DNA from 4 places in the Sodalis sp. RH22 genome. Region 3 is predicted to be linked to each of the others. Evidence: predicted binding sites of a transcription regulator. Region 3 holds the regulator's gene; each other region holds the start of a gene.
The links. Region 3 encodes CRP, which controls carbon source genes, mostly activating them, when cyclic AMP is high. Its sites were predicted from a motif close to ATGTGANNNNNNTCACAT; they were not measured.
Positions count from the first base shown of each region.

Region 1: the regulator CRP is predicted to act here: its motif matches at 6,533-6,550, upstream of msrB (peptide-methionine (R)-S-oxide reductase MsrB).
Region 2: the regulator CRP is predicted to act here: its motif matches at 3,808-3,825, upstream of ACL2XN_RS01255 (2-hydroxycarboxylate transporter family protein).
Region 4: the regulator CRP is predicted to act here: its motif matches at 5,336-5,353, upstream of gntK (gluconokinase).

Region 1 is NZ_CP178731.1:1,404,509-1,412,395, reverse strand. Features, by position in the region: gene ACL2XN_RS06400 (YeaH/YhbH family protein) at 1-66, opposite strand, end outside; gene ACL2XN_RS06395 (PrkA family serine protein kinase) at 192-2,126, opposite strand; gene ACL2XN_RS06390 (MipA/OmpV family protein) at 2,562-3,311, shown strand; gene ACL2XN_RS06385 (aldo/keto reductase) at 3,401-4,255, shown strand; gene ACL2XN_RS06380 (D-hexose-6-phosphate mutarotase) at 4,370-5,242, opposite strand; gene gapA (glyceraldehyde-3-phosphate dehydrogenase) at 5,330-6,325, opposite strand; gene msrB (peptide-methionine (R)-S-oxide reductase MsrB) at 6,676-7,089, shown strand; gene ACL2XN_RS06365 (YeaC family protein) at 7,178-7,450, shown strand; gene pncA (bifunctional nicotinamidase/pyrazinamidase) at 7,525-7,887, opposite strand, start outside.
Region 2 is NZ_CP178731.1:290,344-298,230, reverse strand. Features, by position in the region: gene ACL2XN_RS01275 (DUF554 domain-containing protein) at 1-393, shown strand, start outside; partial or broken gene ACL2XN_RS01270 (IS66 family transposase) at 484-799, opposite strand; gene ACL2XN_RS01265 (helix-turn-helix domain-containing protein) at 933-1,796, opposite strand; gene ACL2XN_RS01260 (NAD-dependent malic enzyme) at 1,886-3,571, opposite strand; gene ACL2XN_RS01255 (2-hydroxycarboxylate transporter family protein) at 3,954-5,297, shown strand; gene ACL2XN_RS01250 (cytochrome b) at 5,503-6,099, shown strand; gene ACL2XN_RS01245 (YceI family protein) at 6,086-6,658, shown strand; gene ACL2XN_RS01240 (TonB-dependent siderophore receptor) at 6,725-7,887, opposite strand, start outside.
Region 3 is NZ_CP178731.1:4,432,950-4,440,836, reverse strand. Features, by position in the region: gene ACL2XN_RS20035 (LysE family translocator) at 1-31, opposite strand, end outside; gene ACL2XN_RS20030 (YheU family protein) at 153-395, shown strand; gene ACL2XN_RS20025 (phosphoribulokinase) at 500-1,369, shown strand; gene ACL2XN_RS20020 (OsmC family protein) at 1,579-2,001, opposite strand; gene ACL2XN_RS20015 (hypothetical protein) at 1,961-2,149, shown strand; gene crp (cAMP-activated global transcriptional regulator CRP) at 2,317-2,949, shown strand; gene ACL2XN_RS20005 (YccS/YhfK family putative transporter) at 3,003-5,075, shown strand; gene argD (bifunctional acetylornithine/succinyldiaminopimelate transaminase) at 5,091-6,317, opposite strand; gene ACL2XN_RS19995 (aminodeoxychorismate synthase component II) at 6,476-7,051, opposite strand; gene ACL2XN_RS19990 (ABCB family ABC transporter ATP-binding protein/permease) at 7,252-7,887, shown strand, end outside.
Region 4 is NZ_CP178731.1:3,616,040-3,623,926, forward strand. Features, by position in the region: gene ACL2XN_RS16430 (UTRA domain-containing protein) at 1-493, shown strand, start outside; gene ACL2XN_RS16435 (Dabb family protein) at 507-833, opposite strand; gene metH (methionine synthase) at 1,475-5,161, opposite strand; gene gntK (gluconokinase) at 5,455-6,006, shown strand; gene edd (phosphogluconate dehydratase) at 6,300-7,887, shown strand, end outside.

The sequences.
Region 1 (7,887 bases), 2.8 Mb from region 3:
AAAGCGCTGGCGGTTCACCATGCTTTTGTTCTTGCCGTTAAGTCGTCGGTCAATAAAGTAGGCCATATATTTCCTCCGGGCGACACTGTCCACCAGCTTTACTTATGCCGAAATCCTCGACAATAAGCCACTACGGCCAGCCACGCCGCAGCACAAATGCGGCGGCGTGACGACAATGTCGGCTACTGCGATCAAGACGATTTCCTCACCCGCAGATACCATTCACATAACAGGCGCACCTGTTTGCGGGTATAACCCTTTTCCATCATGCGATCCACAAAGTCGTCATGTTTTTTCTGCTCATCGGTAGATGTTTTCGCATTAAATGAAATAACAGGCAACAACTCTTCGGTGTTGGAGAACATTTTTTTCTCAATAACGGTGCGCAATTTTTCATAACTGGTCCAGTTAGGATTACGTCCGTTATTGTTGGCGCGGGCCCGCAGCACGAAGTTGACGATTTCGTTACGGAAATCTTTCGGGTTGCTGATGCCCGCCGGTTTTTCAATTTTTTCCAATTCCGCATTCAGTGCTTCCCGATCGAATAACTGTCCGGTATCAGGATCGCGGTATTCCTGGTCCTGGATCCAGAAATCGGCATAGGACACGTACCGGTCAAATATATTTTGACCATATTCGGAATAGGATTCGAGATAAGCGGTTTGAATCTCCTTACCGATAAACTCGGCATATTTAGGAATCAAATAACCCTTGAGATGTTCGAGATATTTTTCGGCAATATCCTGCGGAAACTGCTCGCGTTCAATTTGCTGTTCCAGGATATAAAATAAGTGTACCGGGTTAGCCGCTACCTCGCCGTGATCAAAGTTGAATACCCGCGACAAGATTTTAAAGGCGAAGCGGGTGGATAAGCCGTTCATGCCTTCGTCGACCCCCGCGTAATCACGGTATTCCTGATAGGATTTTGCCTTCGGGTCGGTATCTTTCAGGCTCTCGCCGTCATAGATGCGCATTTTGGAGTAGATACTGGAGTTTTCCGGTTCTTTCAGCCGTGAAAGGATGGAGAAACGGGCCAGCGTTTCCAGCGTGCCCGGCGCGCAGGGCGACTCCGACAGCTCACTATTGACCAACAGTTTTTCGTAGATCTTGATTTCCTGCGAAACCCGCAGGCAATAAGGCACTTTGACGATGTAGACACGGTCAAGGAACGCCTCGTTGTTTTTATTGTTGCGGAACTGCACCCATTCCGATTCGTTGGAGTGGGCGAGAATGATGCCGTTGAACGGCAGCGCGGCGATACCTTCGGTACCGTTATAGTTCCCTTCCTGGGTGGCGGTCAGCAGGGGATGCAGCACCTTGATCGGCGCCTTGAACATTTCGACGAATTCCATGATGCCCTGGTTGGAGCGGCAAAGGGCGCCGGAATAGCCATAGGCGTCGGGATCGTTTTGGGCGTGGTCCTCCAGTTTGCGGATATCGACTTTACCTACCAGGGCGGAGATGTCCTGGTTGTTCTCATCGCCCGGCTCGGTCTTGGCGATGGCTATCTGCTCTAGAATGGACGGCCAGACCTTGACCACTTTAAAACGGGTGATATCACCGCCGAACTCGTGCAGGCGTTTGGCCGCCCACGGCGACATGATGGTGCCGAGATAGCGGCGCGGCACGCTATACTCTTTTTCGAGGATGTTGGCGTCTTCCTGCGGGTTGAACAGGCATAACGGATGATCGTTGACCGGGCTGCGCTCGCCGTTGGCGCTCAGGATGTAGATGGGCACCCGCTGCATCAGCGCCTTGAGACGCTCGGCCAGGGAAGATTTACCGCCGCCAACCGGTCCGAGCAGGTACAGGATCTGTTTCTTTTCTTCCAGTCCCTGGGCCGCGTGCCTGAGATATGACACGATTTGCTCAATAGCCTCTTCCATGCCGTAAAATTCTTCAAAGGCGGGGTAGCGTGCTATAACGCGGTTGGAAAACAGTCGGGAAAGCGGTGGCTCCTGGGCGGTGTCGACCATGACCGGCTCACCGATGGCCATTAACAGTCTTTCCGCCGCGTTGGCGAATGCGCTGCGATCCTGGCGGCAGATGGTAAGGAATTCCTGCAGTGTGAACTCTTCGTCCTTGGCAGCTTCGTAGCGCTGACGATACTGGTCAAATATGTTCATAGCGATGCCCGTCCTTCGTTATTAGCACAGGTTAAAAAGGAGCTAGGATAAGTATTTAGTGCTCCTGAAAAAATCGATCTCTCCTAAGTACAGCAACCACTATGCCAACTTTGTTTGCACTTTATTGTTACCGCTCTCAGGAAAAACCTTTCTCTATAATAAAGTTTAGTTGGCATCTGGCAAATGTCATTTATGTGTTACCGCTTTTTTTAAGATATATCAATGACTCAGTTAACGTTTTTTTACCAAAGCCCTGTGTGGCGCGGCCTGTAGGGCTGTGGACCGATTTTGGCATAGTGTATATAAAATTAGGATATAATTTAGACGTTAATTGTTCTTTTCTGTAAATAATCGGCAAACGGCGTTGGTTTACTTTACACTTCACGTTTATATTGCGGTTTGTTCGTTTTTTTAACACTACGGGAAGCATCCATTGTGAAAACTCACCCATTATCCTTACTGAGTCTCGCGGTAGCCCTGGGCCTGTGCGCCCCGGTGGCAATGGCCGGCACCTGGTCCGTGGGCGCATCCGCGCTGCACGCCACCAGCCCTTATAAAGGCGCCGACGACAGAACAATCCCGTTTCCCATCATTAACTATGACGGGGACAGCGTCTACCTGCAAGGCCTGAGCGCCGGCTATTATCTGTGGAAGGATGCGCAGAACCAGCTGTCGCTGACGGCCGAATATTCGCCGTTCGGCTTCAAGCCCAGCGACAATGATTACGGCTATATGAAGCAGTTGGATAAGCGGCGCGGAACCGCCATGGCGGGGCTGCGCTATAAGTATACGGCGCAATGGGGCATAGTTCGCGCATCCTATCTGGGCGATATCCTGGATAACAGCGATGGATTTACCGCCGATCTCGCTTATCTTTATCCTTTTACATTCGACCGGTTGACCCTGTTGCCCGGCATCGGCGCCAACTGGGCCAGCGATAACCAGAACGATTACTATTATGGCGTCAGCCGGCATGAATCCAGGCGCAGCGGCTTAGCGGAATACCAGGCCGACGACGGATGGTCGCCGTACCTAGAGCTGACGGCGGTTTACGCGTTGAACGAAAACTGGAATGCCTCGCTGATGGCGCGCTATACCCGGTTGAGCGATGAAGTGAAAGATAGTCCGATGGTGAATGCCAGCGCGACGACGCTTATCGGGGTAGGGATGACCTACCGCTTTTAAATGGTGCGCACCATGCTTCATTGGGGTGCATTTATGCGCGGGCGCACCAATCAGGTGCGCCCGCGGTGTTTTATACAACAGGAGGAACTATGGCCAGTAAACAGGTGATTTTTCCCGATGGGCATACCCTGCCCGCGATAGGTCAGGGCACCTGGTATATGGGCGAACGGTCCAGCGATATCCAGGCTGAGACGCGCGCGTTGCAGTATGGACTCGACCTGGGGCTGAGCCTGATTGATACCGCCGAAATGTACGCCGACGGCGGCGCGGAGCGCGTGGTGGGCCGGGCGATACAGGGCCGGCGCGAAGAGGTGTTCCTGGTGTCGAAGGTCTATCCGCAGAATGCCGGTGGCGCCAAGGCGCAGGCGGCATGCGAAAACAGCCTGCGCCGTCTGCAAACCGATTATCTTGATCTGTATTTATTGCACTGGCGCGGCGGCATTCCGTTGTCCGATACCATCGCCGCCATGGAGACGCTGCGCCAGGCGGGAAAGATCAAACGTTGGGGCGTGTCGAACCTGGACGTGGCGGATATGGAGGAACTGTGGTCGCTGCCGGGCGGCGATGCCTGTATGACGGATCAGGTGTTGTACCATCTGGCCTCGCGCGGTATTGAGTACGATCTGCTGCCGTGGTGCCAGGAACGGGGAATGCCGGTGATGGCATACTGTCCGCTGGCGCAGGCCGGCAAGCTGCGTAACGGGTTGATGGACAATCAGGCGGTACAGCGTATCGCCGGCGAACTGGCGCTTACGCCGGCCCAGGTGTTACTGGCATGGGTGATACGGCGTCCGGGGGTGATTGCTATTCCCAAGGCGGGAAGCCGGGCGCATGTGAAGGAGAATGCCAGGGCGCTGGAGGTGGTATTGAGCGCGGCGCACCTTGATGAATTGGATCGCGCGTTTCCCGCGCCCCAGCGCAAAACCCATCTGGATATCGTCTGATCTTAGCGACGACCCGAGAGGACCGGCCCGGCCCCACCGGCACGCTTTCCCGGTAACAGGTTCGCTGCAGTTTAGCGTGGGCGGCCCTGGCCGCCATGGGGCCGTAAGCCGCGGTCAGGCTTTACGTAGGCTGATAACCGTCGCCAGGCGCGCGGGGGCGGCCGGCGTGGCTACCAGCGGTTTATTGACGCGTGCGGTTTCCACGCAAACATAGGTTTTATAGCCCTCGTCCGTGATATCGCTGATTTTTTTCGCCAATTCCGCGCCGGGATTCCAGGCTACCACGTCGCTGTAGTGGTGATGATGGATTTCGATGACGCGTTTATTGCCCCGGTCGTTAATCAGGCTGATGTCCTGCGGGTGGGTATATACCCGATCCACTTCGCCGCTGAACGTGACGTCGCCCTGCTGTTGCGCGGTAACGCCGCCGTTCACCTTGTCGATATAGCTGTTGCCCAGTCCGCTTACGCTGACGTCGTTAATATCCTTGATATTAAAATAGCTGTGCAGGGCGGCGGTGTTCTGGAAATCGCCTTTGGCTTCCAGTTCGATGCTGCAGGTGCGGCCCAGGACAAATGTCGCGGTCAGGGTAAAGGGTTTCGGCCAGTATTGCTCGGTAACGGCGCTGTCGTGCAGGCTGAGGGACAGGGTGACCTGCTGATCGTTTTCCTGATGGACGTCGAGATGCCAGGGCAGGATACGCGCAAAACCATGGTTGGGACTGGCTACCTTGCCGAACCAGGGCCAGCAGACGGGCACGCCGCCGCGAATGGCCACGCCATCCTTGAATTCGCTGCTGTCGCTTAACCACAGCACCGGTTCTTCGCCTGCGGGCTGCCAGGCCACCAAATGGGCGCCCTGCAGGGTAACCGCCGCCTTGACGCGCGGATGATCGATGACGATAACCGGCAGTTCATCCATCTGACGCAAGCTGATGGAGGATGAGAGCTGCTCTTTGACGGGTAACGCAAAAACAGAGTTATGCATACATGAGCCTTGTGAAGTTAAGCATTGGAATCAAATAAAAAGGGCGACATTGCTGTCGCCCCATAAGCCGTTCTTTATCGACAATGATTACTTGGCGATATGGGAAATCAGATCCAGTACTTTATTGGAATAACCCGTTTCGTTATCGTACCAGGCTACCAATTTTACAAAATTCTTGTTCAGCGCGATGCCGGCTTTGGCGTCAAATACCGACGTCAGTTTTTCGCCGTTGAAATCGGTGGAAACCACGTCTTCATCGGTGTAGCCCATAACGCCTTTCAGTTCGCCTTCGGACGCTGCTTTCATCGCTGCGCAGATTTCTTCATACGTTGCGCTTTTTTCAATGCGCGCGGTTAAATCGACAACGGAAACGTTCGGGGTCGGAACACGGAAGGACATGCCGGTCAGTTTACCGTTCAGCTCGGGGATAACTTTACCCACGGCCTTGGCGGCGCCGGTTGAGGACGGAATGATGTTCTGGGACGCGCCGCGGCCGCCGCGCCAGTCTTTATGGGACGGGCCGTCGACGGTTTTCTGCGTTGCGGTGGTGGCGTGTACGGTGGTCATCAGCGCTTCAACGATACCGAATTTATCGTTAAGGACTTTGGCCAGCGGCGCCAGGCAGTTGGTGGTACAGGAAGCGTTGGACACGATATCCTGGCCATCATAGGATTTATGGTTCACGCCCATGACGAACATCGGGGTATTGTCCTTGGAAGGGCCCGTCAGGACCACTTTCTTGGCGCCGGCGGTGATGTGCTTGCGGGCGGTTTCGTCGGTCAGGAAGATGCCGGTGGCTTCTGCAACCACGTCAACGCCAACGTCACCCCATTTCAGGTTAGCCGGATCTCTCTCAGCGGTAACACGGATGGTTTTGCCGTTTACAACCAGATGGCCGTCTTTCACTTCCACGGTACCGTCGAAACGACCATGAGTTGAATCATACTTCAGCATGTAAGCCATATAGTCGGCGTCTAACAGGTCATTGATGGCGACGATTTCGACATCGTCACGTTCCTGCGCAGCACGGAAAACAATACGGCCGATACGGCCAAAACCGTTGATACCTACTTTGATAGTCATATATTCCACCAGCTAATTATTAGTGAATAAAAGGTTACTTGTAAACTTACAAAAACCTCGCGCAGCGTCAAGCGGAATCGTGTCAATTATTGCTGCAAATCAAACGTAATCACACCATTTGAACGTAAATTGTCCGTTCCGCCGCCCGCACAGCTACGAATAAGATGGGGGCCGTAGCCCGCCATTTAAACTGCACCTGGCAGCTAAATGTGATATGCATCACACTTACCGCTCACGTCGTTTCTCGCCCTCTAGTTTAAGCTAAAAATCATCCCGGTGTTGTTAATTATTTGTTATAATAAGCCGGTTCAAAACCCTTATCATTCATTCACCGCCTGAGAATCGCACGTATGGCTAAAAATGATCCCGATCGCATCGTCCCCGACCATCTGACCGATATGCAGCGCCACGTCACGCAGGAGCGGGGCACCGAGCCGCCTTATAGCGGTAAGTTGCTGGAAAATAAGCGCACCGGCCAGTACCACTGCCTGTGCTGCAACGCGCCGCTGTTTTTTTCTGCAACCAAATATGACTCCGGCTGCGGCTGGCCGAGTTTTTACGAGCCGGTTAACGAGTCCGCCATCCGTTATCTGGACGACAACTCCCATGGTATGCATCGCGTGGAGATCCGCTGCGGCAATTGCGATGCCCATCTTGGGCACGTATTCCCGGACGGGCCGCAGCCCGGCGGCGCCCGTTTTTGCGTTAACTCCGCTTCGCTGCGTTTTAAGGACCAGGAAAATGGCGAAGAAATCGACGGCTGATTCGCACGTAACACACCCGCGCGTATCGCTGCCGGCGGAGGCAAGCTTTATCGATTCAGCTAATTATTCTTATGATAAGGAATAAATCGTGGACGTTGATGCGCTACTGGCTAACCTGACGCCTGACATCTACCAGCGCCTGAAAACGGCGGTGGAACTGGGCAAATGGCCCGACGGCGTTCCCCTGACCGCCGAACAAAAGGATAACTGCCTGCAAATGGTGATGCTGTGGCAGGCGCGTCATAATCATCAGCCGGAGCATATGAGCATCGGCACCGACGGGCAAATCGTGATGAAAAGCAAGCGCGAGCTGCTTGAGGAGCTGACCGGGCGACCGGTGGCGCGTATCAAGCCCGAATAGCGCGGCCATCCCGGCAGGCGCGGCCGCGTCACCATGCCGGGAAACGCCTATCCTTCGCCGGCGCCGCTTCGCGCTCAGACGCCGCGCATCATCTCATCCAGGGTCACCAGCCTGGCGCCGTGGCGGCGCATTTCCTCCAGCGCCCTTTGGCTGTCGCCGGCGTCCAGGTTGACGCCGCGGCATCCTTCGGTGAGCACGTCGGTGCGATAGCCCAGCGACAGCGCGTCAAGCACGGTGAACTTTACGCAATAGTCGGTCGCCAGCCCCATCACCGTCAGATGGGTGATATCCAGCGCGCGCAGCCAGTCATCCAGCTCGGTCTGCTGGCGATGGCCGTTATCAAAAAACGCGCTGTAGCTGTCTATCTCGGGCTGGCGGCCCTTGAGGATCTTCTTATCAATCCATTGCTGATGCAACTGCGGGTGCAACTGCGCCCC
Region 2 (7,887 bases), 1.7 Mb from region 3:
ACCGCTATGATTGTCCTGTTTTGTGCCAGTGGACTAGGCATAGTCGGCGCATTGACCGAAGGATTCGAAGGTAATTATCAGCTGCTGCTGGTTAAATCGATTATGGACTTTTTTACCGCGATGATCTTTTCGATGTCACTTGGGATTACCTTAGTGATGGTGGCCATACCCCAGCTGTTAATCCAGAGCGCTTTATTTGGACTAGCGGTGTGGATTATGCCATATATGGATAAGGCGGCTTTCGCCGATTTCTCGGCCTGCGGTGGTATAATTATGATTGCCGTGGGACTTCGCATCGCACAGATTAAAATTTTTTCCGTGGTGAATTTTTTACCAGCGCTATTGTTTGTTGTGCCACTTTCTTTTGTATGGAGGGCACTGATGACAGCTTGAAAAAAAATTCTCTGTCGTGCCATTTTTTTTGCCACTATAAAAAATTGCCGCGGCATCATAGTAGGCGACCGTCTAGCGCCGTATTGCCCCTTACTCAGCAGGGATGTCGAGGTGCCACGGCAGGAGATCTTTGATCTTGTTGATGGGATGTTCCGCGATAACTGCCAGCACATGACGCAGATACGCTTCCGGTTCCACCCCGTTTAGCTTGCAACGCTCGTTCACCGCCGCGGTCCGAACCGAAGAACAGGCAATTTTTGCGGCCCGGGCTCACTACCCGCAGCGCGTTTGCGGCGATATTGTTATCGATCTCCGCCCAGCCATCGCCGGCGTAGTAGCACAACACCTGCCAGTGATTCATCAGATAGTTGGACGCCTTCGCCGTATCGGCCTGGCGCGACAGCGTGGTAAAGGCCCTATCAGTAACGATCGGGATCGTGCTTCGCACCCCTGCCTTCGTTACCCGGCCGGACGCCCCCGGATACAAATATCACCCGCACAACGCATTGGGATACTGCCAGGCAAGGACAACGATGTCTTCAGCGGTATACCGGTATCAGGTATTGGCAATTCGATTGATGCAGCGTTGCTATCTCCTCTTTGCCTTGCGGATAAAAGCACTCTATATCCGGCCCCTGACGGCGCGTTAATTTCAGCTTTGGCAAATAAGTGTCATACAGCATCAAAATAAAATTCTGCAGGCCGCCCGTATCTCCGTTATAGGTAAATAGCGCGTATTCACCGCCCGCCAGTATTACCGGTTGACCTGTGGGGGCATACTTTGGCTGAAGCGCAGTGGTGTAACGGAATATGACTTCCTGTCCCATTTCAGGGCTTTTATTCGGCAGTACATGATTTAGACCAAACAAGACGGACGGTAAGATCCGCGCTTGCTCCAAATAGTGAAACCAAAAATCCGTATGCAAATCGGCGCGAAAAAAAGTGCTATCCCGCCCAAGCGACCCGGTATAGCTGCTGGTGACGCCGTATAACTGCACATCCTGTAAGGTGACATAGGTGAGCGGCGGCATAGTCGCGGCGCCTGGTCGTATCGGAGGACAAATGCCAAACGACGGCCACTCCGTCGTATCGCGGTAAAAGGCGGGCGTTTGGCCAAACTGTTTTTTAAACGCCCGGGTGAAGCTCTGCCGGGAGTCAAAATGATATCTGATGGCAATATCAATAATGGGTAAATCGGTGACGCATAACGCCACCGCTGCCCGGGACAATCTGCGCGCCCGGGTATATGAACCCAGCGTCGTACCGGTTATTCTGGAAAACATACGTTGTAAATGCCATTTTGAATAACCTGATTTACTCGCAATCCGATCCATTATTAATGGCTGATCCAAGTTATTTTCCAACCAGCCCAGCAGGGCAAAAATGATGTGGGAGGGATCCATCGGCATTCCTCATAACACTCATGGGCATAAAAAAACACAAACCGTGTGTCGGACCGATAGCCCCAACCCCCAGGTGGCGCATAAACGATTTAAAAAGATGAGTGTTTATAATGGCTATAACCACCCTGCCAATAATTCTGCTCCAATGACCGGGCAAGGTCCTTTTCCGACATGACCGACGCCACGCCTTCTTCCTGGGCGGTTTTGGCCACCTTAACGGCGATCGCGCGCGATATTTGCTGAATATCATTCACCGGCGGCAGTAGCGGCCCCGCGCCGGTCATCGCCAAAGGCGAAGTGGCCGCCAATGCCTGGCTGGCCGCCATCAGCATGCCATCGGTGACGCGGCTGGCGCCCGATGCAAGAATGCCCAGCCCCAGGCCAGGGAAAATATACGCATTATTGCATTGGGGAATATCATAGCGTCGATCCTGGTAAATCACCGGCGCAAACGGGCTGCCCGTCGCCATCATTGCCGCGCCTTCGGTCCAGGCGAGCACGTCCTGCGGCCGGGCCTCCGCGCGCGATGTCGGATTGGACAGCGGCATAATAATCGGCCGCGGGCAGTGGCGCAGCATTTCGTGCACGACTTCCTCAGTAAACAGCCCTGTCTGGCCGGAGACGCCGATAAGCACGCTCGGCTTGGCGTGACGCACCACGTCCAGCAGCGAGACGCTGGGTGTAGTCAGGCCCCAGCCGGCGAGCGAGGTGCGGGCGGTCACCAGCCGGCGCTGGAAATCAAGCAGGTTGGGCATATCGTCGGTCAACAGACCAAATCTATCGACCATAAAGACCTGGGCACGGGCTTCTTTTTCTCCGGCCCCTTCCGCCATCATTTGCGCGATGATATTTTCAGCAATGCCGCAGCCGGCGGAACCCGCCCCGAGGAATACGACCCGGTGATCGCGTAACCGGCCGCCCGCGGCATGGCTGGCGGCGATCAGGGTTCCCAGCGTTACCGCGGCGGTACCCTGGATATCATCGTTAAAACAGCACAGCGTATGGCGATAACGTTCAAGCAGGGGCATGGCGTTCTTTTGGGCGAAATCCTCGAACTGCAACAAGACGCGGGGCCAGCGGGTATTGACCGCCACGATAAAGGCGTCGATGAAGGCCATATATTCGTCATCGTTTATGCGCGGGTGCCGCCAGCCCATATACAGCGGGTCGTCCAGGCACTGCATATTGTTGGTTCCGACGTCCAGCATGATCGGTAACGTTTGTGCCGGATTAATGCCGCCGCAGGCGGTATATAAAGAGAGCTTGCCGATAGGAATGCCCATGCCGCCAATGCCCTGATCGCCCAACCCGAGAATGCGCTCCCCGTCGGTAACCACAATGATTCTGATATCATGTTTAGAGAAATTCTGCAGCATGTCGTCAATACGATCCCGGTCCGGATAGGCAATAAACAACCCTCTGGCGCGGCGATAGATCGCCGAAAATCGCTCGCAGGCCTCGCCAACCGTTGGGGTGTAAATAATCGGCAGCATTTCGTCAAGATGATAACGCAACAAATTATAAAACAATGTCTCGTTGGTATCCTGGATATTACGCAAATAGATATGTTTCGAAATATCCCGTTTAAATTGGCAGTATTGAGAATAAGCGCGCTCCGTTTGCTCGCCGATGGTTTCGACCTGATTCGGTAACAGTCCGCAGAGATTGAGGGCGCGACGCTCTTGTTCGGTGAAAGCCGATCCCTTATTCAGCAAGGGATTATCCAGCAGCAATGACCCGGTATAATGTGTGTACAACGTTTTGCACGATGCCATTTCACAACCCTCGCAGATAACATCAATAAATACGCTTGTATTTATATTTTTCCACTCACAGCCGGCGAGCAGCTTGGCATAAAGCAGTTGTCCGCACCCGGCTAAAAAACCCATCAGTGGTGACTGTTATAGCATGTCAGGTTGCAACTCTCAGTTAAATTTAATTATTAATATGCATTTTTAACTATTTAAAGTTTTTTAATTAAACAAAGATTAATTAAATTACCAAAAAGATTGTGTGATGAGTAGCGCACACAAATTATACGTCTGAGTATAAAATAAAACATCATAATTTTATAATATGTATTTAACGTCAGCTATTTAATCAATAAAACCCATTAACCTCTTATCAGCGCACCGCCAAAACAGCAAGGTGATTATAATGGAAAAAATCGACAAACCGATTGAGAATTATGAAAAAACAGCAACGTCGCCCTCATCGACATTCTTCAGGCAATGCAACGGCGCTGATATCAGTTCGGTGCCGTTGATTCTTTTCATTACCATCGCCAGCATCGTGTTTATTTCCGCCTATTCCAGCTACCTGCCTAAAAATATGATTGGTGGTTTGGCCGTCATTATGACCCTGGGATTTTTGCTGTCGCATATTGGCCGACGGATTCCCGTGCTGCGCGATATTGGCGGCCCAGCCATTCTTTGTCTAATGGTACCGTCGGTAATGGTTTTTTTTGGCGTTTTTAAAATTAATACCCTGGAGACGGTACACCTGTTAATGAAGGAGGCCAACCTGCTGTATTTTGTTATCGCCAGCCTGGTGGTCGGCAGTATCCTCGGCATGAACCGTATTGTCCTGGTGCAAGGCATGATCCGTATGTTTATACCCTTGCTGGCGGGAACCGCAACGGCGGCGATAAGCGGATTGGTGGTGGGTAAATTATTCGGGTATAGCGTTTACCATACTTTTTTCTTTATTATCGTCCCCATCCTGGGCGGCGGGATCGGCGAAGGTATTTTACCCCTTTCCCTGGCTTATTCCGCCATCCTGGGCGCCTCGCCGGATGTTTACGTGGCGCAGTTGGCTCCCGCCGCCGTCGTGGGCAATATTTTCGCTATCGTCTGCGCCGGCGTGCTGGCCCGTTTGGGCACCCGCCGCACTCACTGGAGTGGCGATGGCACATTAATCAGGTCGGCGGCGGAAAATGCCTTGTTTGCCCGAAAAGAAGAAGAACGTCCGGTGGATTTCGCGCTGATGGGCGGCGGTTTATTGATGATTTGCACCTTTTTCATCGTTGGGGGTTTAGTCGAAAAATGGGTTCATATTCCCGGACCGGTATTGATGATTCTGATTGCCGTACTGTGTAAATACGCGCGGGTGATCCCGGCAAAGATGGAGGAAGGAGCCCATAGTTTTTATAAATTTGTATCCACCACACTGGTATGGCCGCTTATGATTGGACTGGGCATGCTGTATGTCCCGCTGGAAAGCGTCGTCGCGGTGTTCTCCCTCGGCTATGTGATCGTCTGTGCCTCGGTGGTCATTTCCATGGGCGTCGTGAGTTTTCTGATTGCGCCTTATCTCAATATGTACCCGATCGAGGCCGCCATCGTCACATGCTGCCACAGCGGACTGGGCGGGACCGGCGACGTTGCCATTCTATCAGCGTCGAACCGCATGTCATTGATGCCGTTCGCCCAGATATCCACCCGGATCGGCGGAGCATCGACGGTCATCGGCGCCACATTACTCCTTGGATGGCTGATCTAGCATCCGCTACCGGGCCTATGCCAACGCCGTTCTCCGCGGGCTTAAAAATAACCTTGCCCACGTCTGATGCCAACATTTCCAAGGCAGGACTCGTTGTTTCTATTTACAAAACTTTAACGTATTTGACACGACTTAAATTGCTTTTTTATTTCAATCTGTTTTATTTGTTGACCAAGGGTAACGCAACCCACGAGGACGATGCCTTATGCGCTGGCGCAACTCAGTCGACAGTTTCGGCCATATCAGCATTGCTATCCACTGGCTGGTGGCGTTGGCCGTTTACGGTATGTTTGCGCTAGGCCTGTGGATGGTGACGCTTGGCTATTATGCGACCTGGTATCATCGCGCGCCCGAACTGCACAAAAGCATCGGCTGTCTCCTGTTCGCCATGATGATCTTACGCCTGATCTGGCGTTTTATTTCCCCGCCGCCCAAACCCCTCAGCCATTACTCGCCGCTGACCCGCGCCGGCGCGGTGCTGGCGCATTGGACTTTATATATCCTGCTCTTCGCCCTGCTTACCAGCGGGTATTTGATTTCCACCGCGGACGGGCAGCCGATAAATGTATTCGGCTGGTTTTCCGTTCCGGCCACCCTTAGCGGCCTGGCGGGGCAAGCCGATTTAGCGGGCGACATCCATTTGTACCTGGCGTGGTGCGTGGTGATCCTGTCGGTATTGCACGGCCTGGCCGCGTTAAAACATCATTTTATCGATGGCGACATCACGCTTAAGCGGATGCTTGGGTATCACCTTCATCAACCTGCGCAATATAAGGAAAAACACCATGCTGAAAAAGACTAGCCTGGGCCTGGCGACGGTCGCGTTATTTTTCGCCTCGGGCATAGCCGTTGCGGCGGAGTATAAAATTGATAAACAGGGCCAGCATGCTTTTATTCAATTCAAGATCAAACATCTTGGCTACAGCTGGCTCTACGGCGGTTTTAGGGATTTTGACGGCGGCTTCACATTCGACGCTGATAATCCCGCCGCCAGCAAGGTGAACGTGGTGATTAACACCGCAAGCGTCGATACCAATCATGCGGAACGCGATAAACATCTCAGGAGCGCGGAGTTCCTCAACGTAGCACAACATCCCCAGGCCACCTTCGCCTCCACGCAGGTGAAAAAAGACGGCGATGAATGGGATATCACCGGCAACCTGACGTTAAACGGCGTGACCAAACCCATTACCCTGGAAGCCAAATTGGTCGGCCAGGGCAACGATCCCTGGGGCGGCTATCGCGCGGGTTTCGAAGCTGAAGGAACCCTGGCGCTAAAAGATTTTAATATCACCACGGATCTGGGTCCGGCCTCGCAGCAGGTGGACGTGCTTATTTCAGTTGAAGGGATCAGGCAGTGACCTGCCGGCCATCCCCGTTTTTTCACCGCCGCCAGGGTTCTCTGCTTTCCGGCGGCGCAATATCCGTCAGAACGACGTGGTTAAGCCGGCATAATAGGCTCGTCCTGGTTCGTTATATGTTAATGCGCCTTCGTTTTCACGATAAATGCGTTTATCCAGCAGATTGCTGATACCGACATTGACCCGGACATTTTTTGTCACATCGTAATTCAGGCCGACGCCCAGCACGGAATAAGCACCCAGTTCTTTGCTGGACAGCGAGCCGACTTCGTTGCGTATGTCCGCGTATTCACGCGGTTTCTGCCGGCCGTACATGGTCCAGGCCGCATTGGCGGACAATTTATCGTTAACCTGCCAGTCCAGCAGGGTATTGATGGTGTATTTGGGAATCACCGATAGCGGATTGCCGGTTTCCTTATTCTCGGAGGTGATCATATAAGTGGCATTGGTACGCCAGTTCAGCGTATCGGGCAGCACCGGTATCGCCAGATTAGCCTCCAGCCCTTCCACCAGCGCCTTGCCGCCATTTTCCCAGCGCAGGATATTGCCGCCGTCCGACGCGGTGCCGATAACATCGGTGCCGGCCACGATTTTATTACGGTAATCGTTACGGAAATAAGTGATGCCGGCGTCATAGCCGTTGGCAGTAAATTCCAGGCCGATCTCTTTGTTGATACTGATTTCCGGGTTTAAGTCATCGTTGCCGAGCAGGTAGCAGGCGCCGGTGGCGACCCCCGCCGGGCAGCCGTTGCCATTGGTGCGCAATAAATACCCTTCGCTTGATTGATACAGATTAGGCGCCTTAAACACCCGGGCGATGCCCGCCTTGAGCTTGAAAAAATCGCCGAGCTCCTGGGACATATTCAGGCTGGGGCTCCAATTGGCGCCGAACTTGCTGTGATAATCGAAACGCAGTCCGGGGATAAGGTCGGTGCCTGGCAGGGCTTCGATATTATCTTCAAAATAGAGCGCGCTTAATTCCGCGCTATTTTTACTGCTGCGCAGCGCGGGATTGCCCGATACACCGCCGATGTTCGCATTGGTCTGGCTGGTGGCATGCATCGATGCCGGGTCGTTCAGCTCTTCGCGGTTCCATTCGGCGCCAAGGGTAGCGGTTTGATCCACCAATAACTTCAGCGGGATATTCAGCTCCGTATTGGCTTTGTAGTTCTCCAGCCGGCTGGTGGAGAAGGTGTCGCTATTGATCATGCCTTCTACGCGTCCCGTCG
Region 3 (7,887 bases):
CCAGCATTGACAGAAAAAGACTCAGTTCCACGTTTTGGCGGCTCCCCGTAAAATAACGCGTATGAAGCTACCAGTGCGCACGGGGATGCACAAGGCATAACAGGTGAAATTTACTCAACACCTTGATTTATTGACTATCGGGACACAATATCGTGATTATTCCCTGGGAACAAATCGATCCTGACACGCTCTATAACCTGATCGAGTCCTTTGTACTGCGTGAGGGCACCGATTATGGCGAGCAGGAGAAATCACTGGCGCAAAAGGTCGAGGATGTAAAACGCCAGTTGATAAGCGGCGAGGCGGTGGTGGTCTGGTCGGAACTGCATGAAAATATCAATATCATGCCGCGCGGCCGGTTTAATGACCAGGCCGGTAATACGCCGGGCGAATAGCGAAGCCCCTGGCCCCTAAGCGCTAAATATGCTAACACTCACTTCTGGGCCTTGATGCCGGGCGCACTTCTTCACGCCGCAATTCAACCAAGCGTAGGGTTACCATGTCGACAAAACACCCCATTATTGCCGTTACCGGTTCCAGCGGTGCGGGCACCACCACCACCAGCCTGGCGTTTCGTAAAATATTCCAGCAGTTGAATATCCACGCCGCCGAACTGGAGGGTGACAGCTTTCATCACTTTACCCGGCCGGAAATGGATATGGCGATCCGCAAGGCGCGGGATTTAGGGCGCCATATCAGCTACTTTGGTCCGGACGCCAATAACTTTGGCCTGCTGGAGCATACGTTTCATCAGTATGGCGATACCGGCCGCGGTCAGTCGCGTAAATATCTGCATACGTATGACGAGGCGGTGCCGTATAACCAGATCCCCGGTACCTTTACGCCCTGGCAGGCGTTGCCGGAACCGACGGACGTGTTATTTTACGAGGGGCTGCACGGCGGCGTGGTAACCGATAGCCATGACGTGGCGAAGCACGTGGATTTGCTGGTGGGCGTGGTGCCCATCGTCAACCTGGAGTGGATCCAGAAACTGGTGCGCGATACCGGCGAGCGGGGGCATTCGCGCGAGGCGGTGATGGATTCGGTGGTGAGGTCGATGGAGGATTATATTAACTACATCACGCCGCAGTTTTCCCGCACCCATATCAATTTCCAGCGGGTGCCGACCGTCGACACGTCGAACCCTTTCGCCGCCAAGGCGATTCCCTCACTTGACGAAAGTTTTGTCGTTATTCATTTCCGTAGCCTGGCGCATATCGACCTGCCTTACCTGCTGGCGATGCTGCAAGGCTCCTTTATTTCCAATATTAATACGCTGGTGGTGCCCGGGGGCAAGATGGGGCTGGCGATGGAGCTGATAATGGGGCCGCTGGTACAGCAGTTGCTGGAAGGAAAGGAAATTAAGTAAACTCGAGGCCTCGGGCGGGAACACCACGCCCGATTCGGCCCCATCGGCATGCTTTCCCTTGAACACGCCAGGATTCGCTGCGGTGTTGGCGGGCCTAGCATACCGTGCCATGGGGCGCTCGGTCGGGCAGAGAAACCATGCCCGATTCGACCCCATTGGCGCGCTCTCCCTTGAACACGCCGGGTTTGAGTGCGGTGTTGGCGGGCCGGTTAGGCGGCGGGGGCGTGGCGTTCGTCGCGCACTTCAAAGCTGTGGGTCATATTGACCGACGCGCCGAGCATCAGTGAGACCGAGCAGTATTTTTCCGCCGATAGCGTCACCGCCCGCTCCACCGCCTTGTCGGTCAGCCCGGCGCCGGTGACGATAAAATGCAGGTTGATATGGGTAAACAGGCGCGGCGCCTCGTCGCGGCGCTCGGAGGTGAGTTTGACCTCGCAGTCCCGGACGTCCTGCCGCGCTTTGTGTAAAATCGATACCACATCAATGGCGCTGCAGCCGCCGACCGACATCAATACCATTTCCATTGGGCTGGGCGCTTTTTCGCCCGCGTTCCCATCCATCAAAACCTGGTGGCCCGAGGCGGATTCGCCCATGAAAGACAACCCTTCTACCCATTTGACCCGTGCCTGCATTATGATACTCCTGATGAAAAGCTTTCCAGCAGACTACATTTTTGTTGGAAAACTGGCAATGTTACTGAACATACTTCATGCTGAAGCAAGACAACAGAAGACACTGCTTCAAACCTATGCTAAAAACAAGGCTGGATCGGCCTCATGATAATGAAAGGGCAAGAGATCGATCGGAACATCACATTACCAGACCCTAATAAGTTCCCTTACGTCGCTCCGTTTAAACGCGGAGTCAGAGTGAATAATACAAGCGCCGTAACAGGGAATACGATGTCCCGAACCTGGGATAGCGATGACAAAAGAGGATAACAGCGAATGGTTCTCGGCAAACCGCAAACAGACCCGACTCTCGAATGGTTCCTGTCTCATTGCCATATTCATAAGTATCCATCGAAGAGTACACTTATACATCAGGGTGAAAAGGCTGAAACGCTTTACTACATCGTTAAGGGCGCCGTGGCGGTGCTGATTAAGGATGAAGAAGGCAAAGAGATGATTCTCTCCTATCTTAACCAGGGAGATTTCATCGGTGAGCTCGGCCTATTCGAGGAAGGTCAGGAACGCAGTGCCTGGGTACGGGCGAAAACCGCCTGTGAAGTCGCCGAGATTTCGTATAAAAAATTCCGGCAGCTGATTCAGGTGAATCCGGATATCCTGATGCGCCTGTCGGCGCAAATGGCCAGTCGTTTACAGGTAACGTCGGAAAAAGTCGGCAACCTGGCATTCCTGGACGTTACCGGACGCATAGCGCAAACCCTGTTGAACCTGGCGAAACAACCCGACGCCATGACCCACCCCGACGGCATGCAGATAAAAATCACTCGTCAGGAAATCGGCCAGATTGTCGGCTGTTCCCGCGAGACGGTAGGACGTATTCTTAAAATGCTCGAAGATCAAAATCTTATATCCGCGCACGGTAAAACCATTGTTGTTTACGGCACGCGCTGATAGCCCCGTTATACAGGCGTGGTGCTTCGTACCACGCTTTTTTTGCTGACAGTATGTGGCGCCGGTTAATCTACCACCCTGAAGTAAACTATGCCCTGCGGCAAACCATCGTGCTATGCCTGCCGGTGGCCGCCGGCCTGTTATTCGGCAGCTTGCAAAACGGCCTGCTGTTTTCGTTGGTCCCTGCCTGCTGCAATATCGCCGGCCTCGATACCCTGCATAAACGGTTTTTCAAGCGCCTGGCCGTCGGCGGTGCGCTGTTCGCGCTGAGCAGCGTGCTGATCCAGGTGCTGTTGGCCGTGCCGGTGCCATTGCCCTTGGTGATGCTCGGCCTGGCGCTGCTGTTCGGCGTTACCGGTGAAATCAGCCCGCTGCACGGCCGTTTATTGCCCGCCGCGCTTATCGCCGCCATCTTTACCCTGGGCCTGGCCGGCAATGTGCCGCCCGTCGTGCCGCCGCTGCTGTATATTGCCGGCACCGCCTGGTACGGACTGTTCAACGCCCTGTGGTTCCGGTTGTGGAAGGAGCAGCCGATGCGGGAATCTCTTAGCCTGCTGTATCGGGAGCTGGCGGATTATATCGAGGCGAAATATACCCTGCTGACACAGCATACCGATCCGGAAACCGCCCTGCCGCCGCTGTTTGCCCGCCAGCAGGCGGTGATTGATCTGATTGCCCAGGTATACCAGCAGCTTTATATGCTGTCGGCCAATGATCAGCTGCAGTACAAACGCCTGCTGCGTTCTTTCCAGGTGGCGCTGGATTTGCAGGAGCATATCGCCGTCAGCCTGCACCAGCCGGACGAAGTACAAAAACTGGTGGCGCAAAGCCACGCCGAGGCGGTTATCCGCTATAACGCCCGGCTGATTGCCGCGCGGTTGCGGGTACTGGCGGATGATATTCTCTATCACCGGCAGCCGGGGCGTTTTAACATGGCCACCGCGCTGTCGGCCCTGGAAAAAATTGCCGACCGGCATCCGGATAATCCGGTCGGACAGTTTTGTTATTACCATTTCAGCCGTATCGCCCGGCTGCTGCGTACCCAGCGCCCGCTTTACCGCCGCGACCTGATGGCCGACAACCAGCAGCGGCTGTCGTTTTGGCATGCGCTGGTCAGCTACTGTTCCTTTAAATCCATGGCGCTGCGCAGCGCGGCAAGGCTTGGGATTATGCTGGCCATCGGCAGCAGCCTGGGGCTGGTATTGGATCTCCCCAAACCCTACTGGATTTTAATGACGGTGATGTTTGTCAGCCAGAACGGCTATAACGCCACCCGGGTGCGGATCCAGCATCGGGCCCTGGGCACGTTGGCGGGGTTGGTGATTGCCGCCGGCACGCTGCAATTCAGGCTGAGCGACGGCACGGTATTGCTGTGCATGTTGTTCCTGACGCTGGCGTCTTACCTGGTGTTGCGCAAAAATTACGGCCTGGCGATGATCGGCATGACGGTGACCGCGGTGTATACGTTGCAGCTACTGTCGCTGAACGGCGCGCATTTCCTGGTGCCCAGGCTGGTGGATACGCTGATCGGCTGTATGCTGGCGTTCGGCGGCATGCTGTGGTTATGGCCGCAGTGGCAAAGCGGTATGCTGCGCAAAAACGCCCATCTGGCGCTGGAGCGGGGCCAGGACGCGCTGCGGCTGCTGCTGCAACCCGCCCCCGAGCCGGCGGCGCTGGCCTACGCGCGCATGAAGGTCAACCAGGCGCACAACGCGCTGTTTACGTCGCTTAGCCAGGCGATGCGGGAGCCGGCGTTTAATTCGCGCTATCTGACCGATATGCGTTTATGGGTGACCCATAGCCAGTTCATCGTCGAGCACATCAATGCCATGACCATCCTGGCGCGGGATCACTACATGCTGACGCCGACGCTGGCGCAAAAGTACCTGGCCTCTTGCGAGGTGGCGCTGCAGCGCTGCCAGCAACGGCTGGAATATGACGGCCCAAGCTCAGACAGCCCGGTGATGGACGCCGCCGGCGAAACGCCGGAGCTGCCCGGCACCCTGATGGAACGCCATCTGCGGCGTATTCTGTTCCATCTGGGCGTGATGCATACGATTTCTTCGGTAGCCTGGCGCCAGCGGCCGCAGCACGGCAACTGGCTGGCGCGCCGGTTAAGCCATTAGTCTCCCGCCGCGCGCCTAGGGTTTGGCGGCGATAACCTGCGCCACCGCCTGTTCAAACCGGGCCATGCCCTGTTCGATATCGGCGAACTCCACCACCAGCGACGGCGCGAAACGGATGACGTCCGGACCGGCGTTGAGGATCATCAGGCCCTGCGCGGCGCTGGCGTGCAGGAACTCGCGCGCCCGGCCATGGAACTGCGGCCGCAGTTCGGCGCCCAGCAGCAGGCCCATGCCGCGCACATCCGAAAATACCTGATATTTGTCGTCAATTGCCCGGAGCGCGCTGACAAAACGATCGTGCCTTTCGTTAATGCCCGCCAGGACTTCCGGCTGGTTAATCACATCCAGCGCCGCCTCGGATACCGCGCAGGCCAGGGGATTGCCGCCATAGGTGGTGCCGTGGGTGCCCACTTTCATCACCGAGGCGATCTCTTCCGTAGTCAGCATGGCGCTGATGGGGAAACCGCCGCCCAGCGCCTTGGCGGTGGTCAGAATATCCGGCGTTACGCCATAGTGCATATAGGTAAACAGCTTGCCGGTGCGCCCCATGCCGCACTGCACTTCGTCCATCACCAGCAGCGCCTGATTCTGGTCGCACAGATCGCGCAGGCCCTGCAGGAATTCCGGCGTGGCGGGCATAATGCCCCCTTCACCCTGAATCGGCTCCACCACCACGGCGCAGGTATGATCATCCATCACCGCCTTGACGGCCGCCAGATCGTTAAAAGGCACATGGACGATATCCGCCGGTTTTGGCCCGAAGCCGTCGGAATATTTCGGTTGCCCGCCCACGGTAACGGTAAACAGCGTGCGGCCGTGGAACGCGTTATGAAAAGCGATGATTTTGGTTTTATAGGGGCTGTGGCGGGTAATGGCGTAGTGACGCGCCAGCTTAAACGCCGCTTCATTGGCCTCGCCGCCCGAGTTGGCAAAAAACACCCGGTCGGCAAAGGTGGCGTTAATCAGCTTGCGCGCCAGGCGCAGCGCCGGTTCGTTGGTAAAGACGTTGCTGGTGTGCCATAGGGTTTCGCCCTGGGCTTTCAGCGCCGCGACCAGCGCCGGATGGCAATGTCCCAGCGCAGTGACCGCAATGCCGCCGGAGAAATCAATATATTCCTTTCCGTCCTGGTCCCATACCCGGCTGCCCATGCCCCGGACCGGAATAAACTGCGCCGGTGCATAAACCGGCAGAATAACCTGGTCGAAAGTTTCCCGCGTTACTGCGCTATTATCTGTATTCATATGTAATTACCCGGTCCGCAACAAATCAAGAAGTGATATTATAGTCATAAAATATGAATAAAAAATCACTCCAGTGCAATCGTTTTATCACTATCAGAGCGAAAAAAAGCCGCTGCCCGTGGCCTTGTCCGTTAATGCTATATCAACATGCCGATCGGCTAACACGCAAGAAAGTTCGCCAGGAGTTGATGGCCCTGCTCGCTGAGCACGCTTTCAGGATGAAACTGTACACCTTCAAGCGGCAGGGTTCGATGACGGATGCCCATGATTTCATCCCGCGCGCCGTCGCGCAGACTCCAGGCGGTCGCCTCCAGGCAATCGGGCAAGCCGGCGCGGTCGATCACCAGGGAATGGTAGCGGGTGACCGTCAGCGGCAGGGCCAGCCCGGCGAAGACGCCGCGGCCGTCATGGGTAATGGCGGAGGTTTTGCCGTGCATCACCTGGTTTGCGCGCACGATGCGGGCGCCGAAAGCCTGCGCAATGGCCTGATGACCCAGACAGACGCCGAGTATAGGTATCCTGCCGGCAAAATGACGAATGGCCGCCAATGAAATGCCGGCCTCGTCGGGGGTGCCGGGACCCGGGGAAATCACCAGTTGCCGCGGGGCCATGCGCTCGATATCGGCCAGTTGCAACCGGTCGTGGCGCCATACCTCTACCTGCGCGCCCAGCTCGCAAAAATATTGGTACAGGTTGTAGGTAAAGGAGTCATAGTTATCGATAAGCAGCAACATCGCCGGTATATCCTACTGGTAAATAGATTTTTATTGAATAACAACAGGATGCATTTTAGATAGCGGCCCGTGCCCCGCCAGCTACACAGGATAGCGTCCTTTGCCTGGACAGGAGATCAGGACCTGTGTGATATTCACCCGACGCCCGCCCGCAGGCTACCGGCCATATTGTCATATCGTCAGGGATAAAAAAACAACGCATGTACCGTTATAAGCCGCTGAAAATACTGCTGCCTTACCTGTGGCCCAAGAATAACCCTAAGCTGCGCTACTATCTGGTGGCGGCGCTGCTGTTTATGATCGTGGCCAAGGTCGGCACGTCGCTGGTGCCGCTGGCCTATAAAGCCATCGTCGACCGGCTGGGCGGCGACCAGGCGCGGCTGCTGGCCGTGCCCATCGGGCTTATCCTCGCCTACGGTCTGGCGCGGGTCTGCGCATCGTTATTTGATGAACTGCGCAACGTGATGTTTATCTATGTCAGCCAAAACGCCACCCGGCTGCTGGGCCTGCGCGTTTTCCGCCAGCTGCATGCCCTAAGCCTGCGTTTTCATCTGGAACGGCGCACCGGCGGGTTGTCCCTGTCCATCGAGCGGGGAACCCAGGCGGTCTCGACGGTGCTGTCGCGCGTACTGTTCTCCATCGTGCCCATCTTATTTGAAATCAGCCTGGTGGCGGCCATTATGTGGCGGCTGCTGAACATCTGGTTCGCGGTGGCGATTATGGCCACCGTCGGCGCGTATATCCTGTTTACCATTACGGCGGTGGGATGGCGTACCCGCTTTCGCCGCGAATTAAACCAGGCCAATGCCGACGCCAGTAATAAATCCCTCGACAGC
Region 4 (7,887 bases), 820 kb from region 3:
GCGTATTATCTATAACCCGCTGACGCGCAGCCATTTCCATGCCATGGTGCGCGAGCAGGGGCGTAAACCCGCCACCGAGGTATTGGATGCCAGCGAAATGACGACGCCGGCGGCGATATGCGCGCATTTGGCCTTGCCGTCCGGTTCACGGGTATATTGCATACGCCGGGTCAGGCGCATTGACGGGCGTGCGGTGCTTTACGTGGAACATTATCTGAATCCGGCGTATTTCCCGGCGATTTTGCATGAGGATCTGACATCCTCGCTTACGGAACTGTATGCCAACCAGTATGGCATCCGTTACGGCAAAGTACGTTTCGCCATGCTGCCCACCACCTTTCCGCAGGCGGCGTCGCAGGCGCTGAAATTGGCGGATAACAGCCCGGCACTGTTTATTACCCGTATCAATCGCGATCAGTATGGCCGCATTATTGACTGCGACCTGGAGTACTGGCGCTACGATACCCTGCATATCGACGTAGAGGCGCAGTAGCGCCGGGGGTCATTCACAATGCGTTTTCATGTCCCCACAGATCAAACACCAGCACGGACCCCGCGCCGTCCGCCAGTACCGGGAACAGGATATTTTCACACACGTAAAGATGATGGCGATGGGCCAGGTACTGGTCCAGGGCTGCGCTGTCGGCAAAAAAAAGCCGGAGCAGATGCCTGAAGCCCTTATCCCGTTGTTCCCGGCTGGCATTGTCATGCCACGATGCCTTCAGGATGCCGGGAATATACCGATCCATCGCCAGCAGCGTCGCGGCGACCTGCTGGATCTCCGCCGGCGCCAATGCCGGCCTGAACCGGAACAGGACATTATGTTCAATCATCGTTCTCTCCGATTTTTCATCCCTTGAACCACGCCGCCGTTCAGGGGGAAGGAGGGCTTTTCGCCCCGGACTTGCCATAAGGATAATTGCGCTTCATATAACGATGTGTCGATCTGAAGGCCGCCACCAGCGTCGTCAGAAATATTTTTTGTTCATGTTGATTCATCAGTTGCCCTCTTACCGCTTATTATTTTGTCATGCTAAGTCCGCCATCCCGTCTGTGCGCGCGGTCCCGTACGCCAGGGTGCCTTTTCATGAAGGGTGTCCACAGAGTTGCCTCAATAATAGGGATTGATTACACTCATCCTTGCGTTGCCAGCGGAAAGTGGCGCTAAGTATTTTAAAAAAAATTAATATAATTAAAATAATATAAAACTTTTCTTTCTCAGCTTGTCCTTGAGTACGATTAAATTTAACCCGTCCATCCCAATAGGTAAAATAATTATATTATTAGCTATAATTAATTAGCGTTAAATCATTTAAAACAAAAATTGAATATTGCTAATAGATTCAATATTAAGCATATCGATATTTTTTTCTTATGAAAACGCGCGGGGGGAATGGGGAAAGCACAATGAAGCAGCGCGGCGCGTCAACGCCGGGCCGCCCCGCTATTTTACCGCTGTGACATCCGTGGCCGATCAGTCCGCATCGTAGCCCAGGTTCGGCGCCAGCCAGCGTTCAACTTCAGCGATAGGCATATTTTTACGCCGGGCATAATCTTCCACCTGATCCCGCTGGATCTGCGCCACGGCATAATATTTACTGTCGGGATGGCTGAAATACCAGCCGGAGACCGACGCGCCGGGCCACATGGCATAGGACTCCGTCAGGCGCATCCCGGCGGTGTCGTCCACATTCAGCAATTGCCAGATAGCCGCTTTCTCGGTGTGGTCGGGACAGGCCGGATAGCCGGGCGCCGGGCGGATGCCCTGGTAGTTTTCCCGAATCAATTCGTCATTGCTCAGGTTCTCGTTGGGCGCGTAGCCCCAGTAGACTTTACGCACCCGCTCATGGAGATATTCGGCAAAGGCTTCGGCCAGACGGTCGCAAAGGGCTTTGACCATGATTTTATTATAATCGTCCTGTTGGGCGTCAAAGGCCGCCGCCAGCGCATCTTCCTCCAGACCGCCGGTGACGGCGAACGCGCCCAGGTAGTCCGCCTTGCCACTGTCTTTCGGCGCCACAAAATCCGCCAGGCAATAATTGGCGAATTCGCTTTTCTCCGTCTGCTGACGCAGATGATGGCTGACCACCAAAATTTCGCGCCGGCTTTCATCGCGATAGATTTCGATGTCGTCGCCCACCCGGTTGGCGGGAAAAATACCCACCACCCCGCGCGGGTTAAGGGATTTTTGCGCGGAAAGCTGGTCCAGCAGGGCATTGGCGTCGTCAAACACGCGTTTCGCCTCGGCGCCGACCACTTCATCCTCCAGGATGCGGGGGTATTTACCCGCCAGCGACCAGGTCATAAAAAACGGCGTCCAGTCAATATAGTTGCGCAATGTCTCGATAGAGGCGCTGACGGACTGAATGCCCAGGCGATGGGCCACCGGGGGAATATAGCTATCCCAATCGATGGCCAAGTCGTTATCGCGCGCGGCCTGCAGCGAGACCGGCGGCGTACGGGGCTTTTTGCGGCCATGCTGGATGCGCACCGTGTCATACTCCTTACGGGTACGCAGTATAAATTCATCCCGCTGCTCGTCCGACAGCAGGGCCGACACCACCCCCACGCTGCGCGAGGCATTCTGCACATACACCGTCGGCCCGCTGTAGTTTTTCTCGATTTTAACCGCGGTGTGCGCCTTCGAGGTGGTGGCGCCGCCAATCAGCAACGGCAGGGTAAATCCCTGGCGTTCCATCTCTTTGGCGACGTTGACCATCTCATCGAGCGAGGGCGTGATCAAGCCCGACAGGCCGATAATATCCACGTTGAATTCCCGCGCCGCTTTCAGGATCTTATCCATCGAGACCATCACGCCCAGGTCGATGATTTCGTAGTTATTGCATTGCAGCACCACGCCGACGATATTTTTGCCGATATCATGCACATCGCCTTTCACCGTCGCCAGCAGAATCTTGCCGGCCGCCTTTTGCTTTTCTTTTCCCGCCTTGATAAAGGGTTCCAGATAGGCAACCGCCTGCTTCATGACCCGCGCCGACTTGACCACCTGCGGCAGGAACATCTTCCCGGCGCCGAACAGGTCGCCCACCACGTTCATGCCGGCCATCAGCGGCCCTTCAATCACCTCAATGGGCCGCGCCGCCTGTTGCCGCGATTCTTCGGTATCCGCTTCGATGTATTCGGTAATGCCTTTTACCAGCGCGTACTCCAGCCGTTTATTGACCGGCCAGCCGCGCCATTCCGCCTGCTGTTGTTTCGTATCGTCGTCGTTTTTGCCAACGCGGTATTTCTCCGCCAGATCCAGGAGTCTTTCGGTGCCGTCGGCGCGCCGGTTGAGCACCACGTCCTCTACCGCCTCGCGCAGCTCATCGGACAGGTCGTCATAGATGGCCAGCTGGCCGGCGTTGACGATCCCCATATCCAGGCCGTTCTTGATGGCGTAATAAAGGAACACCGCGTGTATGGCCTCGCGTACCGGCTCGTTGCCGCGAAACGAAAACGACACGTTGGATACCCCGCCGGAAATCAGCGCATGGGGCAGCTCGGCCTTGATATCGGCACAGGCGCCGATAAAGTCCTGGGCATAGTTATTGTGTTCTTCAATCCCTGTGGCGATGGCAAAAATATTGGGGTCGAAGATAATATCTTCCGGCGGGAAACCCACGGTTTCGGTCAGGATGCGGTAAGCGCGGCGGCAAATGTCTATCTTGCGCTGCCGGGTATCCGCCTGGCCCTCTTCATCAAACGCCATCACTACGACCGCGGCGCCGTAACGGCGCACCAAACGGGCATGGTGGATAAAGGCGGCCTCGCCTTCCTTCATCGAGATGGAATTAACGATGCCCTTACCCTGGATGCACTTCAGCCCTTGCTCGATGACGTCCCATTTCGACGAATCGATCATAATCGGCACCCGGGATATATCCGGTTCGCCGGCGATCAAATGCAGAAAACGCACCATGGCGGCGGCGGAATCCAGCATGCCTTCATCCATGTTGATATCAATGATCTGCGCGCCGCTTTCCACCTGCTGCAACGCCACCGCCAGCGCCTCATTATATTTTTCTTCTTTGATCAGGCGCTTGAAGCGCGCCGAACCGGTAACGTTGGTGCGCTCGCCCACGTTGACGAACAGCGTATCCTTGGCGATATTCAGCGGTTCCAGGCCCGCCAGACGGCAGGCTACGGGCCGTTCCGGCAGGACGCGCGGCGCTATGCCCTCGACGGCGCGCGCCATGGCGGCGATGTGCGCAGGCGTGGTGCCGCAGCAGCCGCCGACGATATTCAGGAAACCGGAAACGGCCCATTCCTTGATCTGCCCGGCCATTTCATCCGGGCCGAGATCGTATTCGCCAAAGGCGTTCGGCAATCCGGCGTTGGGATGGGCGCTGACATAACAATCGGCAATGCGCGACAGCTCGGCCACATACTGGCGCAGCTCATCGGGGCCTAAGGCGCAGTTCAGGCCAAAGGACAGGGGCTTGACGTGGCGCAGGGAATTATAGAAGGCCTCGGTGGTCTGGCCGGAAAGGGTGCGGCCCGAGGCATCGGTAATAGTGCCGGAAATCATCACCGGCAACTGTACGCCCATGGCCTCGAATTCGGTTTCGATGGCGAATATCGCGGCCTTGGCGTTAAGGGTATCGAAAATGGTTTCCACCATAATCAAGTCCACGCCGCCCGTCACCAGAGCGTGAACCGCCTCACGGTAAGCGCTCACTAACTGATCAAAACTGACGTTGCGGAACGCCGGATCGTTAACGTCCGGCGAAATGGAGGCGGTGCGGTTGGTGGGGCCGAGGACGCCGGCCACATAGCGGGGTTTCTCCGGCGTGCGCGCCGTCCATTCGTCCGCGCTGCGCCGGGCCAGCCGGGCGGCCTCGGTATTCAGCTCGCCGACCAGCGACTCCATATGGTAGTCGGCCATGGCGATGGCGGTAGAGTTAAAGGTGTTGGTCTCAAGGATATCGGCGCCCGCGGCCAGATAGTCGTGATGGATAGCGGCGATCACCTCGGGCTTGCTCAGCACCAGCAGATCGTTATTGCCTTTCAGATCGCTCGGCCAGTCGGCGAAACGCGCCCCCCGGTAGTCCTCTTCCTCAAGCCGGTAACTCTGGATCATGGTGCCCATGCCACCGTCCAGCACCATGATGCGCTGTGCTAATTGCCTGCGCAGTCCGTCCACTCGATTGTTCACCATTACCCCATCCACCGCTGAAAAAATCATCTTTTATGAAGCCAAAACAGGCAGAACATCCTAGCATAAATTACAGGCAATCGACGCCGAAGGCGCATGAGACTTTTTCAAATCCCACCGGTCCGGCCCGAAACGATGCTGTGCGATGTAAAAAGAATGTTTCAGATTACATTTTTAATTTGAAGCAGATCACAATTAGCGCGAAAAAACGACAAAGCATCTGGAAACCGCAGCAAAAATCGGGATAATGTTACCGGTAACATCACTACACTCTTTTCTGGCCACGGAGCCTTACGATGACAACAACAGCTAACCATATCTTCGTTTTAATGGGCGTTTCAGGCAGCGGCAAGTCCGTGGTGGCCAACGCCCTGGCCCGTGAGCTATCGGCCGCGTTCCTTGACGGCGACTTTTTGCATCCGCGCGCCAACATCAACAAAATGGCGGCGGGACAGGCGCTTAACGACGACGATCGCGCGCCCTGGCTGGCGGCAATCAATGATGCCGCGTTTGCGATGCAACGTACCAACGCCATTTCCATTATCGTCTGTTCGGCGCTGAAAAAACATTATCGCGATCGGCTGCGGGAAGGCAACGCCAACCTGTCCTTCCTGTATCTCAAGGGCGAATTCGATGTGATAGAAGCCCGGATGAAAGCGCGCAAAGGTCATTTCTTCAAGACCCAGATGCTGGTCACTCAATTCGATACCCTGGAAGAACCGGGCGCCGATGAAAAGGACGTCCTGGTGGTGGATATCAACCAGCCGGTGGACGGGGTCATCAACGATGCCCTGCGCTGCATCAAGGAACAGATCGGGGCAACGGCGGCTGACCTCCCGCGCGCTTAAGCAGCGATCGGCACAGCAACTATGCTTGTTATGCCAGGGATAATCATTGTCATACCCGGCCGGTAATCTCCAGAGGGCGCATCCGGCTGTTTAAGCTTTTTTAGCTGAAACGATTCAATTTTACAATATCGCTGTAATAGCCGGCAGGCCGCTTCGCTACCAATAGGTTGTCATTATAAAAAAAGCGATTCGACGGTTTGTCCGGCGGCTGGGACACCAATTCCGTTGTTGAGCCAGGCTCCGCCGACGGCAAGAGCCAGGCTTGACCATTCAATCTTAAGTGTGAGGCAGATATGAATCCTACCGTAGCCCGGGTGACGCAACGCGTTATCGACCGTTCTTTACCCACCCGCACCGCTTATCTGGCGCGCATCGACGCCGCACGCGTCAAAACGGTTCACCGGTCGCAGCTGGCCTGCGGCAACCTGGCCCACGGCTTCGCCGCCTGCCAGCCCGATGATAAGCTGGCGCTGAAAAGCATGACCCGCAATGATATCGCCATTATCAATTCTTACAACGATATGCTGTCCGCCCACCAGCCTTACGAGCATTACCCGCAACGCCTGAAGGACGCCCTGCACAGCGTCGGCGCGGTAGGCCAGGTAGCCGCCGGGGTACCGGCGATGTGCGACGGCGTGACCCAGGGACAGGACGGCATGGAGCTGTCGCTGATGAGCCGGGAGATCATCGCCATGTCCGCGGCCATTGGTTTATCCCATAATATGTTCGACGGTGCCTTATACCTCGGGATTTGCGACAAGATCGTCCCCGGGCTGGTGATGGCGGCGCTGTCCTTTGGACATCTGCCGGCGGTATTCGTCCCCGCCGGACCGATGGCCAGCGGTTTGCCGAATAAAGAAAAAGTACGCGTACGCCAGCTCTACGCCGAGGGCAAGATAGACCGCGCGGCCATGCTGGATGCGGAAGCGGCGTCATATCACAGCGCCGGCACCTGTACCTTTTACGGCACCGCCAACTCCAACCAGATGGTCATGGAAATGATGGGCCTGCATTTACCCGGCTCATCATTTATCCAGCCCAATACCCCGCTGCGCGACGCCTTGACCGATGCCGCCGCCGTACAGGTTACGCGCCTGACGGAAAACAGCGGCAACTATCTGCCGATTGGCCGGCTGGTGGACGAGAAGGTGATCGTCAACGGCATTATCGCCCTGCTGACCACCGGCGGTTCCACCAACCACACCATGCATTTGGTCGCCATGGCCCGCGCCGCCGGCATTATCATTAACTGGGACGACTTCTCCGAATTGTCGGACGTCGTGCCGTTGCTGTCGCGCATTTACCCCAACGGACCGGCGGATATTAATCAATTCCACGATGCCGGCGGCGTCCAGCTTGTGATACGCGAATTGCTAAAAGGCGGCCTGCTGAATGAAGAGGTCAATACCGTCGCCGGTTTCGGTTTAAGCCGTTACACCATGGAACCCTGGCTGGATCAAGGAGTGCTGGCCTGGCGCGAAAGCACCGAAATCTCGCTCGATCCCAAGGTGATAGCCAGCATCGATAATCCGTTTGAACATCACGGCGGCACCAAGGTTCTGGACGGCAATCTGGGGCGCGCGGTGATGAAAACCTCAGCCGTACCCGTGGCCAACCAGGTTATCGAGGGGCCGGCGATGGTGTTTGAAAGCCAGCATGACGTGGGTCCGGCCTTTGATGCCGGCGAATTGAACAAAGACTGCGTGATCGTGGTGCGCTACCAGGGACCGCGCGCCAACGGCATGCCGGAGCTGCATAAACTGATGCCACCGCTGGGCGTGCTGCTGGATCGCGGCTACAAGGTCGCCCTGGTCACCGACGGACGTTTATCCGGCGCGTCAGGCAAGGTGCCGGCGGCCATCCATGTCACGCCGGAGGCCT